One region of the Mesorhizobium sp. WSM4848 genome, then DNA from elsewhere that is predicted to be linked to it. Evidence: predicted binding sites of a transcription regulator. Region 1 holds the regulator's gene; each other region holds the start of a gene.

Evidence for each region. Region 1 encodes LexA, which represses DNA repair genes until DNA is damaged. Its sites were predicted from a motif close to TGTTCNNNNTGTGTTCNG; they were not measured.
Region 2: the regulator LexA is predicted to act here: its motif matches at 1,270-1,287, upstream of AC0L16_RS25840 (single-stranded DNA-binding protein).
Region 3: the regulator LexA is predicted to act here: its motif matches at 2,144-2,161, upstream of AC0L16_RS03145 (ATP-dependent helicase).

The regions. Positions count from the first base shown of each region.
Region 1 is NZ_JBVVPX010000004.1:198,261-202,872, reverse strand. Features, by position in the region: gene AC0L16_RS06470 (ComEC/Rec2 family competence protein) at 1-1,564, shown strand, start outside; gene lexA (transcriptional repressor LexA) at 1,558-2,295, opposite strand; gene AC0L16_RS06460 (molybdopterin molybdotransferase MoeA) at 2,400-3,605, opposite strand; gene moaC (cyclic pyranopterin monophosphate synthase MoaC) at 3,605-4,102, opposite strand; gene trpC (indole-3-glycerol phosphate synthase TrpC) at 4,169-4,612, opposite strand, start outside.
Region 2 is NZ_JBVVPX010000034.1:28,471-33,082, reverse strand. Features, by position in the region: partial or broken gene AC0L16_RS25860 (ATP-dependent Clp protease proteolytic subunit) at 1-40, opposite strand, end outside; gene AC0L16_RS25855 (SRPBCC family protein) at 62-460, opposite strand; partial or broken gene AC0L16_RS25850 (ArsR/SmtB family transcription factor) at 522-701, opposite strand; gene AC0L16_RS25845 (cupin domain-containing protein) at 779-1,168, opposite strand; gene AC0L16_RS25840 (single-stranded DNA-binding protein) at 1,390-1,908, shown strand; gene AC0L16_RS25835 (OsmC family protein) at 2,041-2,466, shown strand; gene AC0L16_RS25830 (MarC family protein) at 2,554-3,183, opposite strand; gene AC0L16_RS25825 (hypothetical protein) at 3,514-4,050, opposite strand; gene AC0L16_RS25820 (helix-turn-helix transcriptional regulator) at 4,136-4,612, shown strand, end outside.
Region 3 is NZ_JBVVPX010000002.1:161,885-166,496, reverse strand. Features, by position in the region: gene AC0L16_RS03155 (EamA family transporter) at 55-960, shown strand; gene AC0L16_RS03150 (dienelactone hydrolase family protein) at 961-1,866, opposite strand; gene AC0L16_RS03145 (ATP-dependent helicase) at 2,202-4,612, shown strand, end outside.

The DNA.
Region 1 (4,612 bases):
CCACATCAGGGACAGCATCGGTGGTGCCGAGGGGGAGATCGCCGCTGCGCTGATCGTCGGCGTGCGGGCCGGCATCCCCGAAGCGATAAACGAATCGATGCGGCGCACCGGCATCTACCACATCATCTCCATTTCCGGCCTGCACATGGCGCTTGTCGCCGGCACCGTCATGGGATTGCTGCGCGGCGCCTTTGCGCTGTTTCCCGACTTTTCGTCGCGCCGGCCGGTCAAGAAATATGCGGCTGCTGCCGCACTCGTCTCCATCGCTGCCTATCTGATTTTTTCCGGTATCGTGGTCGCGGCTGAACGCAGCTTCATCATGCTGGCGGTAATGCTTGTAGCCGTGCTGTTCGACCGGGCGGCACTCACCATGCGCAACCTTGCGATTTCGGCCATCGCCGTCATCATCGTGTCGCCGCACGAGGTGGTCGGCGCAAGCTTCCAGATGTCCTTCGCCGCGACTGCGGCTCTCGTGGGTGCCTATGCCGGTTGGTCCGACTATCGTGCCGACAAGGCCACGGCGCCGCGCCAAAGACGGTCACCGGTCGTTTTCGTCACCCAGAAACTCGTCGCTGGGGCAGGCACCATCGCAATGACCTCCATCATTGCCGGCAGCGCCACCGCGCTCTTCGCCATCTGGCACTTCCAGCGCGTCTCGCCGCTCAGCCTGTTCGCCAATCTGGCCGTCATGCCGATCGTCACGATCGTCATGTTCCTGGCCGTCCTCAGCGCCTTGGCAATGCCTTTCGGCCTCGACGGCCCTTTCCTCTACATGATGGGCAAGGGGCTGACGGTGATGATTGCAATTTCGGGATGGATTTCGGAGCGTTCGCCGGTCGATGCAGTCGGACTGATTTCGTTGCAGTCGGTTCTGCTGGTGACGGTCGCCCTGGTCATCGCCACGATGGCGACGACATGGCTGCGGCTTGCGGCACTTCCCTTTGCGCTCGCCGGCCTGCTGACGATTTCGGGGACGCGCAACCCCGACGTGCTGATCTCGGAGGATGCGCATCTGGTGGCGCTGCCGATCGGCGGCGGCGAACTTGCCGTCAACCGGATGCGTTCGAACGAATTCACCACCGACAACTGGAAACATGCGCTGGTTTCAACGACGATCGTCGAGCCGGAGACATTCGAGAAAGGAGATGTGCAGTCCGACATCGCCGATCCGGCCGACCTGCCGCCGGGAGCGCCTTTCACCTGCACTGCCGGCCTGTGCCTCGCCCGGCATCCGTCCGGCGCGCTCATCGCGGTCGCCGACGACCGCAAAACCGCGCGGCCAGCCTGTGCCTTTGCGGATCTGATCGTCATCGACGATGCCACAGCCTATTACAAACCCTGCCGCAATCCGCTGGTTCTCGTCGTCACCAAACGGCAGCTCGCTCGCATGGGCAGCGCCGCCGTCTTCTTCGATCCGCTATCGGCGACGACGCGCGCAGAAATCCGTTTTGCCGTCAGACAGCCATACAGGCCCTGGCATGAGCAGCGGCGATTTTCGCGCGAGGCGAGGGGCCTGCCGCCCTACCGCAAAGCCGAGAAACCCAAGAAGCCTGCCGCTCAGTAACGCCGGATCAGTCCGACGAGCTTGCCCTGCACCTTGACCCGGTCCGGCCCGAAGATGCGTGTCTCGTAGGCCGGATTGGCGGCTTCCAAGGCGATCGAGGCGCCCTTGCGGCGGAACCGCTTCAGCGTCGCTTCCTCCTCGTCGACCAGAGCGACAATGATCTCGCCAGGCTGGGCCGTATCGGCGTTGCGGATGATGACCGTGTCGCCGTCGAAGATGCCGGCCTCGATCATCGAATCACCCTTGACCTCCAGCGCGTAGTGCGTGCCGCCGGTGATCATGTCCGGTGGCACCGAGATCGAATGCGTCTGGTGCTGGATGGCGTCGATCGGCACACCGGCAGCGATGCGGCCCATCACCGGTATGGAGACGGTGGCAACGACGTCGTCGTCATTGCCGGCCGCACGCATGCGCGAAGGCGCCGGCTTGATCTGGCGCCCGAGGCCGCCCTGCCCAAGGCTGCCTTGAATGACGCTCGGCGAGAATTTGCGCGCCGCATTGAGGCCCGGCGCGATCGAATCGGGCAGGCGCAGCACCTCCAGCGCGCGGGCGCGGTTGGGCAGGCGGCGAATGAAACCGCGTTCCTCCAGCGCCGTGATCAGCCGATGGATCCCCGATTTGGAGGCGAGGTCGAGCGCTTCCTTCATCTCGTCGAACGAGGGCGGAATGCCGCTTTCCTTCAGCCGCTCGTGGATGAACATCAGCAGTTCATGTTGTTTGCGTGTCAGCATCGCGACCCCCAACAGAATCAGAAAAACAAACCCAGAACAAACACTATCTGTTCCAGTTGTGTTCCGCAACCATTTAAAGTTTAATGAATGCGTTGACGTTTTGTTCAGCGTAGCATCAGCACCCTGCAGGCGGTGCCGGCCGCGCCTGCGGCAGCGAATGGTTCGCGCACGATCAGTCCGTTGGCGTCGGCCAGCATTCTGAGCATCGAGGAATCCTGGATACTGAACGGCGTTGCCTCAAGCGTGCCAGCTTCTTCCTTCACCACCGCGCGTACATAGTCCTGCCTGAGATCGTTGGCCGGCATGGCGGCGCCGAGCCGCGCCTGGCGCATGTCCTGACGGAAGGCGCGGCCGCCGAGCCGCGCCAGCAGCGGCTTCAGAAAGAGCTGCGTGCAGACCAGGCTGGCCACCGGATTGCCGGGCAGGCCTAGGCAGCGGATGTCGCCCAGCCGCCCGAACATCAGTGGCTTGCCGGGCCGCATGGCGATTTTCCAGAAATCGAGCGCCATGCCTTCGCCGGTCAGCACGTCATGGACGAGGTCGTGGTCGCCGACCGAGGCACCGCCCAGCGTGACGATGACATCGGCGCCTGCGTCGACCGCTTTTTTGACCAGCGCGGCGATCGCCTCCTTGCGGTCGGGGGCGATGCCGAGATCGAGTGCGCTGGCGCCGACCGAGCGGACCGCGGCGGCGACGCCATAGGCATTGGAGGAGATGATCTGGTCGGGGCCAAGGTCGCTGCCCGGCGGCAGCAATTCGTCGCCGGTGGCGATGATGGCGACCAGCGGCCGTTTCACCACGCTGACCTGCGGATGGTTGGCCGACGCCGCCAGCGACAATGCCGCCGGATCAAGCAGGCGGCCTTTCTCCAGCAGCATGTCGCCCTGCGAGAAATCGAGCCCGAGGCGGCGGATGTTGCGGCCTTCAACCGTCGGCGCGGTCACTTCGACCATGCCGCCGCCGAGGTCGCGGACATTCTCCTGGATGACGATTGTGTCGGCGCCTGCGGGAATCGGCGCGCCGGTGAAGATGCGCACGGCCTGCGCCGGGCCGACTGCTCCGGCAAAGCCGCGTCCGGCCGGCGCCATGCCGATCACCGAAAGTCTCGCGGGCACGGACGCGACATCGTCGGCCCGCACGGCATAGCCGTCCATGGCTGAGGCGTTGAATGGCGGCTGGGTGCGGAGCGCCATGAGTGGCCCCGCCAGCACGCGGTCGGCGGCGACCATCAGGGCGACGCTTTCAGCCTGCAAGGGCGCAGCATCCTCAAGCAGGCGCTCGAGCGCCTCGGCGACCGCAAGCAGCGCCATTATTGGCCTGCCCCCTGGGCATCCGCCGTGTAGTCGCCGGATTTGCCGCCGGTCTTTTCCACCAGCCTGATGCCGGAGATCGCCATGGCGCGATCGACCGCCTTGGCCATATCATAGATGGTCAGGCAGGCGACCGAGACGGCGGTCAGCGCTTCCATCTCGACGCCGGTCTTGCCGGTGACGCGGGCCAGCGCCGTGACCTTCAGGCCGGGCAGCTTCGCGTCCGGTTCGATGTCTACCGATATCTTGGTCAACAGCAGCGGATGGCAGAGCGGGATTAGCTCATGCGTCCTCTTGGACGCCATGATGCCGGCGATGCGCGCCGTGCCCAGCACGTCGCCTTTCTTGGCATCGCCGTCGAGAATCATTTTCAGCGTTTCGGGCCGCATCGAGACAAGACCTTCGGCGATTGCCGTACGGGTCGTCTCCGCCTTGTCGCCGACATCGACCATATTGGCTTCGCCTTCCGCGCCAAGATGGGTGAGGGCGGCCGACATCGTCAGGTCACCTTGGAGCGACGTGCGTCCGTTTGGACGCACAAACTACGCTCTAACGCTTTGTATCTATGCATCATGCTCTCCGAAAATCGATTCCGATTTTCGGGCAGATGCATTGGCGGGCGCCTTGCCCGTCAAAAGCAGGTGCGTCGCAGTGGCCACGTCCTGTTGCCGCATCAGGCTCTCGCCGACGAGGAAAGTGCCAATGTCGCTCCGTTCCAGCCTGCGGCAGTCTACGTGCGAGAAAATACCGCTCTCGCTGACCAGCAGCCGGTCGGCCGGCACCATCGCCGCGAGCCGCTCCGATGTCTCGATGCTGGTTTCGAACGTCCGGAGATTGCGGTTGTTGATGCCGATCAGCCGCGACGACAGTTTCAGCGCGCGTTCCGTCTCGGCCTCGTCATGCACCTCGACCAGTGCGTCCATGCCGAGCTCGAAAGCCGTCGTTTCGAGTTCCCTGGCCACGGCGTCATCGACGCTCGCCATGATGATCAGGATGGCGTCCGCGCC
Region 2 (4,612 bases), on a different contig from region 1:
GCTCGATCACCATCGGCACCAGATTGGCAAAACCGCTCATCGCTTTTCTCCGTTGTGCCGCTCAGGCCGCGCGCAGGGAGAGGCGAGGCGTGTTTGCGGCCATGATCTGTCTGGGGCTGTGTGCGTTGAGCGAAAGCCGGCAACCGGCGCCGGCAACCGCAGGCGTAGCTACTCGCGCAAATCCGTCGTGGACGATGCGCAGATGCGTGCCGCCCGACACTGTGCGGTCGAGCGTGAAGGTGACGATGCTATCCATTGGGCTATCCAGCGGGCTGGTGAGCGGATGCGCTGTATTGCCAGGCGCCGGCCGCTCCCGCCAGGAGTAACGCAGCAGGCGTTCGGGCTCGGCGTCGAGAATTTCGCACTCGATCGGTGCATCCGCCTTGGCAAAGGCAAAGCGGCTGCCGATCTCCGGCTTGATGTCGTTCGGCATCATCCAGGCCGCGAGCAGGTCCGGCACCGTCAGCGCCCGCCACACTTTTTCCGGCGGGTGCGGAAGTTCGCACTCGAACTCGATCGAGTCTGCCGCCGTGTCTGAATGCTACGCCGCGCAGCACTGCGAGATGCTGCGAGACGGCCGGTTGCGACACGCTCATGCCGCTGCACAGTTCCGATACGGTCATCTCGCCGGCGGCGAGCCGTTCGTAGACGGCGCGGCGCGTCGGGTCGGATAGCGCTCGAAAAATCTCGGCTTCGATCATGATAGAAGCATAAGTCGACACTTATTGATTTGGCAAGCGGTGCTTTAGGATGGCGGTGTTTTAGGCAGGGAGCTGTTTTACAGGCTCGTTAGAAGCCAGTGTCTCACCATCTCGGGGGACCCGTCGAACGTCGCCTCGAAAATTGGAGACGCGAGCACGGCGTGGATATGAAGCATTTCTGAGCCGACGTTTCGGAAGCCATGTTTGCTGTGCGCGGGAACAACAAGGGACTGCCCGGGAATCAAGACGACACGCTCCTCATCGATCCACATTTCGGCCTTGCCAGCGATCACGGTAAGCACTTCCTCGACCGGGTGCCAATGTGTCGGGGCGCCAACCCAGGGCTCGACCCATTGTTCAAATATGCAAAGTTGAGCTGCGCCGTTGCGGGCCGAGACGTGCATGCGGGTTTGTACTCCCGCTCGCCACTCTTCTTGCGGCTGGTCCTCATGTGCAACTGCCTTCATTGTGTTCAACCTTCGATCCCGGCGGCCAGATATCGTGGAATTTCCAGGCCCAAGATACTACTTGTTGCTGACATTCCTTGACAATAAGGGTCAAATGAGACTAGAACGAAAAGAGAACAAAAACCTTGTGGGAAAAGCCAGCCACGGCAGGCGGGGATTGTCCGCAGTCTATAAGGTGAGAGCGAGAAAAATTTGTTTTCGGATGAGCGTGGAGAAGTGTCATGGCGGGTAGCGTCAACAAGGTCATTCTGGTGGGCAATCTCGGGGCGGACCCGGAAATCCGCCGTTTGAATTCGGGTGAGCCGGTCGTCAATATCCGCGTCGCCACGTCGGAAAGCTGGCGCGACAAGACTTCCGGCGAGCGCAAGGAAAAGACCGAGTGGCACAATGTCGTGATCTTCAACGAGCAGCTCGCCAAGGTCGCCGAGCAGTATCTGAAGAAGGGTGCGAAGGTTTATGTCGAGGGCCAGTTGCAGACGCGCAAATGGCAGGACCAGACCGGCAATGACCGCTACACGACCGAAATCGTGCTGCAGAAGTTCCGTGGCGAGCTGCAGATGCTCGACGCACGCGGGCAGGGCGAGGGCGGTCAGGTCGGCAGCTACGCCGGTGGCGGCAGCAGCCGCGGTTCCGATTTCGGCCAGTCCGGCCCGGGCGAGAGTCTCAATCGCGGCGGCGGTGGCGGCAACAAGGGTGGCGGCGGTTCGTCGCGCGAACTCGACGACGAAATTCCGTTCTGATCCCTCGGTGCGAGCGGCTCTGCACGAGCTGACAACCAGCTACTTGAGGCCACGCATTGGCGTCCCGAAAATCTGTCTCGGATTTTCGGGACGTTGTGCGTTTGAGCGGTGCACGGTGAAAGGACGTATCAGGTGAAAGCACGGATCAAATGGGTCGAGGAGCGCACTTTCGTCGGCGAGTCCGGCAGCGGTCACAAGGTGGTGCTTGGGACCGCGTTCGGACCGGATGGCAAGACGCCGGGGCCAAGCCCGATGGAACTGGTGCTGCTCGGCACCGGCGGCTGCTCGGCCTATGATGTCGTCCACATCCTCGAAAAGGGGCGCGAGGCGGTCGAAGACTGCGTGGTCGAACTCGATGCCGACCGGGCGGAGAAGGAGCCGCGGGTGTTCACCCGCATCCATATGCATTTCATCGTCAAGGGCCGAGCGCTTTCGCATGACAAGGTCAGACGGGCAATCGATCTTTCGATCGAAAAATACTGCTCGGCCTCGGCGATGATCGCCAAGACTGCCGAGATCACCCACGACTTCGAAGTTATTGATACGACGGCTAAGTAGGATAGCGCCCGCCAGTGGCGGTTCGTGGCGCGAGCGGGGAGCCGAAAATGACGGCCTCGGCAATCAAGCGCGAGGCCGCTTTCATTTTCATGCCGCCATCAACGCCTTGACGCCGTCGGCGACGAACTGCACGGCGAGCGCCGCCAGGATGACACCGAGCAGCCGTGTCAGGATCGAGCGGCCGGTCTGACCGAGGACCCGGTCGATGCGCTCGGCCAGCACGAACACCAGATAGGTGATGACAAGGCAGATCGCGATGATGCCGACAAGGGCTGCCTGCGCACCAAAACCTGGAAACGAGCCGGACAGCAGGACGGTCGCTGAAATTGCGCCCGGACCGGCGATCAGCGGGATCGCCAGCGGAAAGGCGGCGATGTTGTGGATCATGTCCTTGGTGATGGCGACGTCGCCGATCTTCTCCTTGCGGTCCTGCCGGCGCTCGAACACCATTTCGAAGGCGATGAAGAACAGCAGGAACCCGCCGGCGACGCGGAAGGCCGGCAGCGTGATGCCGAACACCGACAGGATCGATGCGCCGGCGATTGCAAACAGCGCCATCACCAGGAAAGCGATGATCGAGGCGCGCACGGAAACCTGGTTGCGCTCCTCGCGGTTCATGCCGCGCGTCACGGCGAGGAAGAGCGGCGCCAGGCCGGGCGGGTCGATGGTCACCAGAATGGTGACGAACGCGTTGAACAGGCTGTCGAAGCTCGGCATCTCTGACCCTCCCCGCCGGGCCGTGCCCGAGAGCCTGCATTGGTAGAGCAAAGCCGGGGTGGTGGAAACTGGTGGAGAAAACTGCCCGCGTGCCGGAAATCTTCTGATGTCGGCGGGACAGCACCCCCCTCTGGCCTGCCGGCCATCTCCCCCGCAAGGGGGGAGATGGCAGCTCAGCTAGCCGCGCCATCTTGTTCAACGTTGGAGATTTGGCGTAGGCCGATGTGATATCCGATCTTCCCCCTTGCGGGGGAGATGTCCGGCAGGACAGAGGGGGTGGGAAGGATCGCTGCGGCTCTCATTTCGCACCGCTGCGTTCCTCGGTACCCATTAACTTCCACTCGCGCGCCGCGCCAGGAACTCGACTTCGAGCCGCCAGGTCACGCCATCGTCCTGCGAGCGTTCGCCCAGCCAGCGGAAGGAGTTTTCGGTAATCCGGGAAAAACTCCAGCGCACCGAAGCGCCGGTGCCGTCGGCGCCTTGCTGGACGATGGTGTCGCCCTCGTCGCGGCCGAGCTGGCGGCTGTAATACTGGGTGCGCGGATCGCTCCAGAAGATATGCCAGGCATCGACGCCGGGGTCATAGACGCGCAGTGTCGTGCCATAGAAGGTCCATTTGCCGAGCGAGCCCTGTGCGCCAGTGTTCCGCGCGGGCAAGATCCATACGTCCTGGATCGCGCGGCCCTCGAGCACCCAGCCGAAATGCACCTCGCCACGCCCGGTCAACACCTGGCCGTCTTCGAGATGGCGCGTGGCATCGAACGTCCAGGCGCCGACGAAGCGGCCGTAAAGATCCAGTTTCTCGGCAAGGCCTGCGGCTGGCCCGTCACTGTGCAAGGCTTCGGCAAAGGAAGATGAATTGAACATAGTTTCTGCCCACATTGTCAGGAGACCGGGAAGAATCGGCCTTGGCAGTCTTCTTGCGCTTGGGAAAAATTGCTATGTTTCGGCCATGACGACGAGCGTGCATACACTGGCGTCCGGAAAAGGCTGGCGGGTGTCGGACGTGGTCTGCACCGCCGGCGCCGCTGATCGCCCGTTCGAGGAAGAGCATCGCAACTTCTGCGTCGCCGTGGTGACCAACGGCACCTTCCGCTACCGCGCACGCCAGGGCACGGCGATGCTGACGCCGGGTGCGCTCCTGCTCGGCAACGCTGGCACTTGCTACGAGTGTGGGCACGAGCATGGCGCCGGCGACCGCTGCATCTCCTATCATTTCAGCCCGGCCTATATGGAGCAGATCGCCGCCGACATGCCGGGCGCGAAGAAGCTGGCCTTCGAGGCGCCGCTTCTGCCGCCCTTGCCGGCGCTGGCACGGCTGCTGGCCGACGCGGAAGCCGCGCGCGAGATGGCCGATATCGAGGCGTTCGAGGAACTCGGACTGCGGATTGCCGGCGCAGCCGTCGCCTCCGGTATCACGCCCGCTGCC
Region 3 (4,612 bases), on a different contig from region 1:
TCTGACTAATCACTATCCATATAAACCGGAAAGACTGCCTGCGATGATGATCGCATGGAAGATCCAGCGCAATCCCCGTCTGCAATCCCTTCCCTCGCCGGCCCTGTTTTTGGCAGGCTGGCGGCCTCGCTGCCGCCGCATGTCTGGTTCGGCGTCAGTGCCGTGTTTCATTATCTCGGGCCGGCTTTCGCCGTGCTGCTTTTCCCGCATGTCGGCGTGCTCGGCATGGCCTGGCTGCGCATCGTCACGGCCGCCCTTGTCTTCGCGCCGCTGACGCGGCCCTGGACGGCCTTCGCCCGCGCCGACCGGCCGACACGGCTGTTGCTTCTCGGTTTTGGCGCCTGCCTCGGCGTGATGAATTGCTCCTTCTACCTGGCACTCGACCGCTTGCCGATCTCGCTGGTCGCGGCGATCGAATTCGTCGGCACCATCGGCGTTGCGCTGGTCGGCGTCAGAAGCCCGCGCAATCTCGCGGCCCTTGCCATTGCCGTCACCGGAACCTTGCTGCTCATCGACGTCAAATGGTCAAGCGACCCGATCGGCCTGTTCTGGGCTTTCCTCAACGGCGCGCTGTTCGTCGGCTACATCGTGCTTGGCCATCGCGTTGCCCGCGCCGGCGCTGGCGACGGCATCGGCGGCCTGGGCGCTGCCATGGCGGTCGCCTTCCTCATCGTGCTGCCGATCGGCTTCACCGATGCGCTGCCGGCTTTCACGGCGCCGCCACTGCTCATCGCCGCCATCGGCGTCGGCATCTGCTCGTCGGTCATCCCCTATATCTGCGACCAGCTTGCCATGTCGCGGCTGCCCCGATCGAGCTTCGCGCTGATGCTGTCGTTGCTGCCGGTCACCGCCACGCTGATCGGCGTCATTGTGCTCCGCCAGATACCCAGCCCTGCCGATTGCATCGGCATCGCTCTGGTGGTGGCCGGCGTCGCTTTCCACAAACCGGCAAATGCCTGATCAGGCGAGCTTCTCCTTGAGAAAGGCGATCGTCCGGCCCCAGGCGAGGTCCGCCGCGTTCTTGTCGTAGCGAGCCGCCGACGTGTCGTTGTTGAAGGCATGATTGGCGCCTTCATAGATATGGATCGTGTGCTCGACCTTGGTTGCATCGAGTTCCTTTTTGAAGGCGTCGATACCGGCATTGATGCGGGTGTCGAGCCCGGCATAATGCAGCAGCAGCGCCGCCTTGATCTTCGGCACATCCTCGGCCTTCGGCTGCATGCCGTAATAGGCGACAGCCGCAGCCAGATCCGGCGCGTTGGCAGCCAGTGTGTTCACCGTGGCGCCGCCCCAGCAGAAGCCGACCGCGGCGACCTTGCCGTTGCCATCCTCGCGGCCCCTAAGGAAAGCGACCGTTGCGACCGCATTGGCGGTGGTCTGAGCCGGATCGAGTTTAGAAATCTGCTCGCGCGCCTTGTCTTCGTCGGCCGGCGTGCCGCCGAGCGGCGACAGGAAGTCCGGGGCCAGCGCAACGAAGCCTTCCAGCGCCACGCGCCGCGTCACATCGCGTATATGCGGGTTGAGCCCCCTGTTCTCGTGCACGACGATGACGGTGCCGAGCTTGCCTGACTGGCCGGCCGGCTTGACCAGATAGCCCTTCATCTCGCCACCGCTGCCGGGGTAGCTGATGTCCTCGCCCGTCACGCGTGCATCGTCCTCGGCAACAACCGCCGCCCGGGCCGAATTCGCCGCCAGCAGCGGTGCGATTGCGGCGGCCGCCGCACCTGATCCGGCAAGCCTGGTCAACTGTTCCATGAAGCGCCGCCGGTCGAGCGTCAGATGCGTGTATTCGTCATAGGCGTCGATCATCGCCTGGGTAATGGCGGGTCTCTTCACGGCGGGGCTGGCAGGGCTCGGTTTTGTCATGGCGCTCTCCTCGGCTTCGGGAACATGTCCGCCGCGCAAGATAGGGTACAAGCCCGCACGGTCCAGTCACGGATCAGTGAGCCGCTGGTGGCGCAAGCGCAGGTCCGCCAGACCGGCGGCTGGTCCAGGATGATACTCCTTCCGACCGGTGCGCTCCGCGGCGCGCCCATGGGCAACCGCGCATTTGCGTCCTGCATTCTCCGACCCGCCGTGCCTGTCGAGCAGGCCGGCGCTTTGGCTGGCGTGCCATCGGATTTGCAACTCCCCCGGCTGGACAGAGAACAAAACGGAGACACTTCTGGCCTTTCGCTGCCGAATCACTACATTCGGAGGAGATGTCCGGCTTTTCGGAAGATATGCCTTTTTTTGATGAACCGAACGCGCGGCCCGTGGCCCCGTCGGGCATTGCTGCGCGCGCCATGGCTGCCCGCAGCGGCCATGCCAATGCGCCCGATTATCTGAACGGTCTCAACCCCGAGCAGCGGCTGGCCGTGGAAACCACCGAAGGCCCGGTTCTGGTGCTGGCCGGCGCCGGCACCGGCAAGACGCGCGTCCTGACCACCCGCATCGCCCACATCCTCGCCACCGGCAAGGCCTTCCCTTCGCAGATCCTCGCCGTCACCTTCACCAACAAGGCGGCGCGCGAGATGAAGCAGCGCATCGGCCTGCTGATCGGCGAAGGCAATGTCGAAGGCATGCCGTGGCTCGGCACCTTCCACTCGATTGGAGTGAAGCTGCTGCGCCGCCACGCCGAGCTTGCCGGGCTCAGATCCGACTTCACCATTCTCGACACCGACGACGTCGTGCGCCTGATCAAGCAGCTCATCCAGGCCGAAGGACTGGACGACAAACGCTGGCCGGCCAAGCAGTTCGCCCAGATGATCGACGGCTGGAAGAACAAGGGGCTTGGCCCCGCCGAGATTGCCGAGGGCGACGCCCGCGCCTTCGCCAACGGCAAGGGCCGTGAGCTCTACAAGTCCTATCAGGAGCGGCTGAAGACGCTGAATGCCTGCGATTTCGGCGATCTCCTGTGCCACCCGATCCGCATCTTCCGCGCCAATCCGGACGTGCTGAAGGAATACCACAAGCGCTTCAAATACATCCTCGTCGACGAGTACCAGGACACCAACACCGCCCAATACATGTGGCTGCGGCTGCTGGCGCAGCGGCCGGATGCCGGACGAGCTTCAACATCAACAGGTTTGCAAACGGTCGAAGGCCGCAAGCCCGACCGGGCGTCCGAGCCCTTGCGAGGCCCCTCCCGCGACGCCGAAGGCGCGCAAAAAAGGGGGGTCGGGCCCGCGCCGGCAGGCGCGGAACAGCCCGTGAGCGATAACAAAGTCAATATCTGCTGCGTCGGCGACGACGACCAATCGATCTACGGCTGGCGCGGGGCCGAGGTCGACAACATCCTGCGCTTCGACAAGGATTTCCCCGGCGCCACGATCATCCGGCTGGAACGCAACTACCGCTCCACCGCGCACATCCTCGCCACCGCCTCCCACCTCATCGCCCACAATGAAAGCCGCTTCGGCAAGACGCTGTTCACCGAAAAGATCGCTGAGGACGACGAGAAGGTGCATGTCCATGCCGCCTGGGATTCCGAGGAAGAGGCCCGCGCCGTTGGCGAAACCATCGAGGCCTACCAGCGGCAGAAGCACAATCTCAACGACATGGCCATTCTTGTCCGCGCGTCCTTCCAGATGCGCGAGTTCGAGGACCGCTTCGTCACCCTCGGCCTCAACTACCGCGTCATCGGCGGCCCGCGCTTTTACGAGCGCCTCGAAATCCGCGACGCCCTGGCCTTCTTCCGCGTCGTCGCGCAAGGGGCAGACGACCTCGCCTTCGAGCGCATCGTCAACGTGCCGAAGCGCGGGCTGGGCGAAGCCACCATCCGCCAGATCCACGACACCGCCAGGGCGCTGCGCATCCCGATGCTGGAGGCTGCGGAAAAACTCGCCGAGAGCGACGAGTTGAAGCCGAAGCCGCGCGCAGCACTGCGCGAAGTCGCCGCCAATTTCGAGCGCTGGCAGAAGGCGCTGGAGACTACGCCGCACACCGAGCTGGCCGAGACCATCCTGGAGGAGAGCGGCTACACCGACATGTGGAAGAACGACCGCTCGGCGGAAGCGCCCGGCCGGTTGGAAAACCTCAAGGAACTGATCCGGTCGATGGAGGAGTACGAATCGCTGCGCTCCTTCCTCGAACATGTGGCGCTGGTGATGGACGCCGAGCAGAACGCCGAGCTCGACGCCGTCAACATCATGACGCTGCATTCGGCCAAGGGCCTCGAATTCGAGACGGTTTTTCTGCCCGGCTGGGAGGAAGGACTGTTCCCGCATCAGCGCGCTCTCGACGAGGGCGGCCGCTCCGGGCTGGAGGAAGAGCGGCGGCTGGCCTATGTCGGGCTCACCCGCGCCAAGAAGAACCTGCATTTGTGGTTCGTCTCCAACCGCCGCATCCACGGCCTGTGGCAATCGACGATCCCGTCGCGCTTCCTCGATGAATTGCCGGAAGCCCATGTCGAAATCGCCGAGAGCGGCAACTCCTATGGCGGTTACGGCAATGCCTATGGCGGCGGCTCCTTCGCCTCCGGACGGGGCGGCCAGGCGGCAGGACGGCAGAATCCTTACGGCGCTTCGCGCTTCGACAATGTCGGCGCAGAAAAATCCGGCGCCTTCTCCAGCACCTATGCAACGCCGGGCTGGCAGCGCGCGCAGCAGAACCGCACCGAGGCGACCGACCG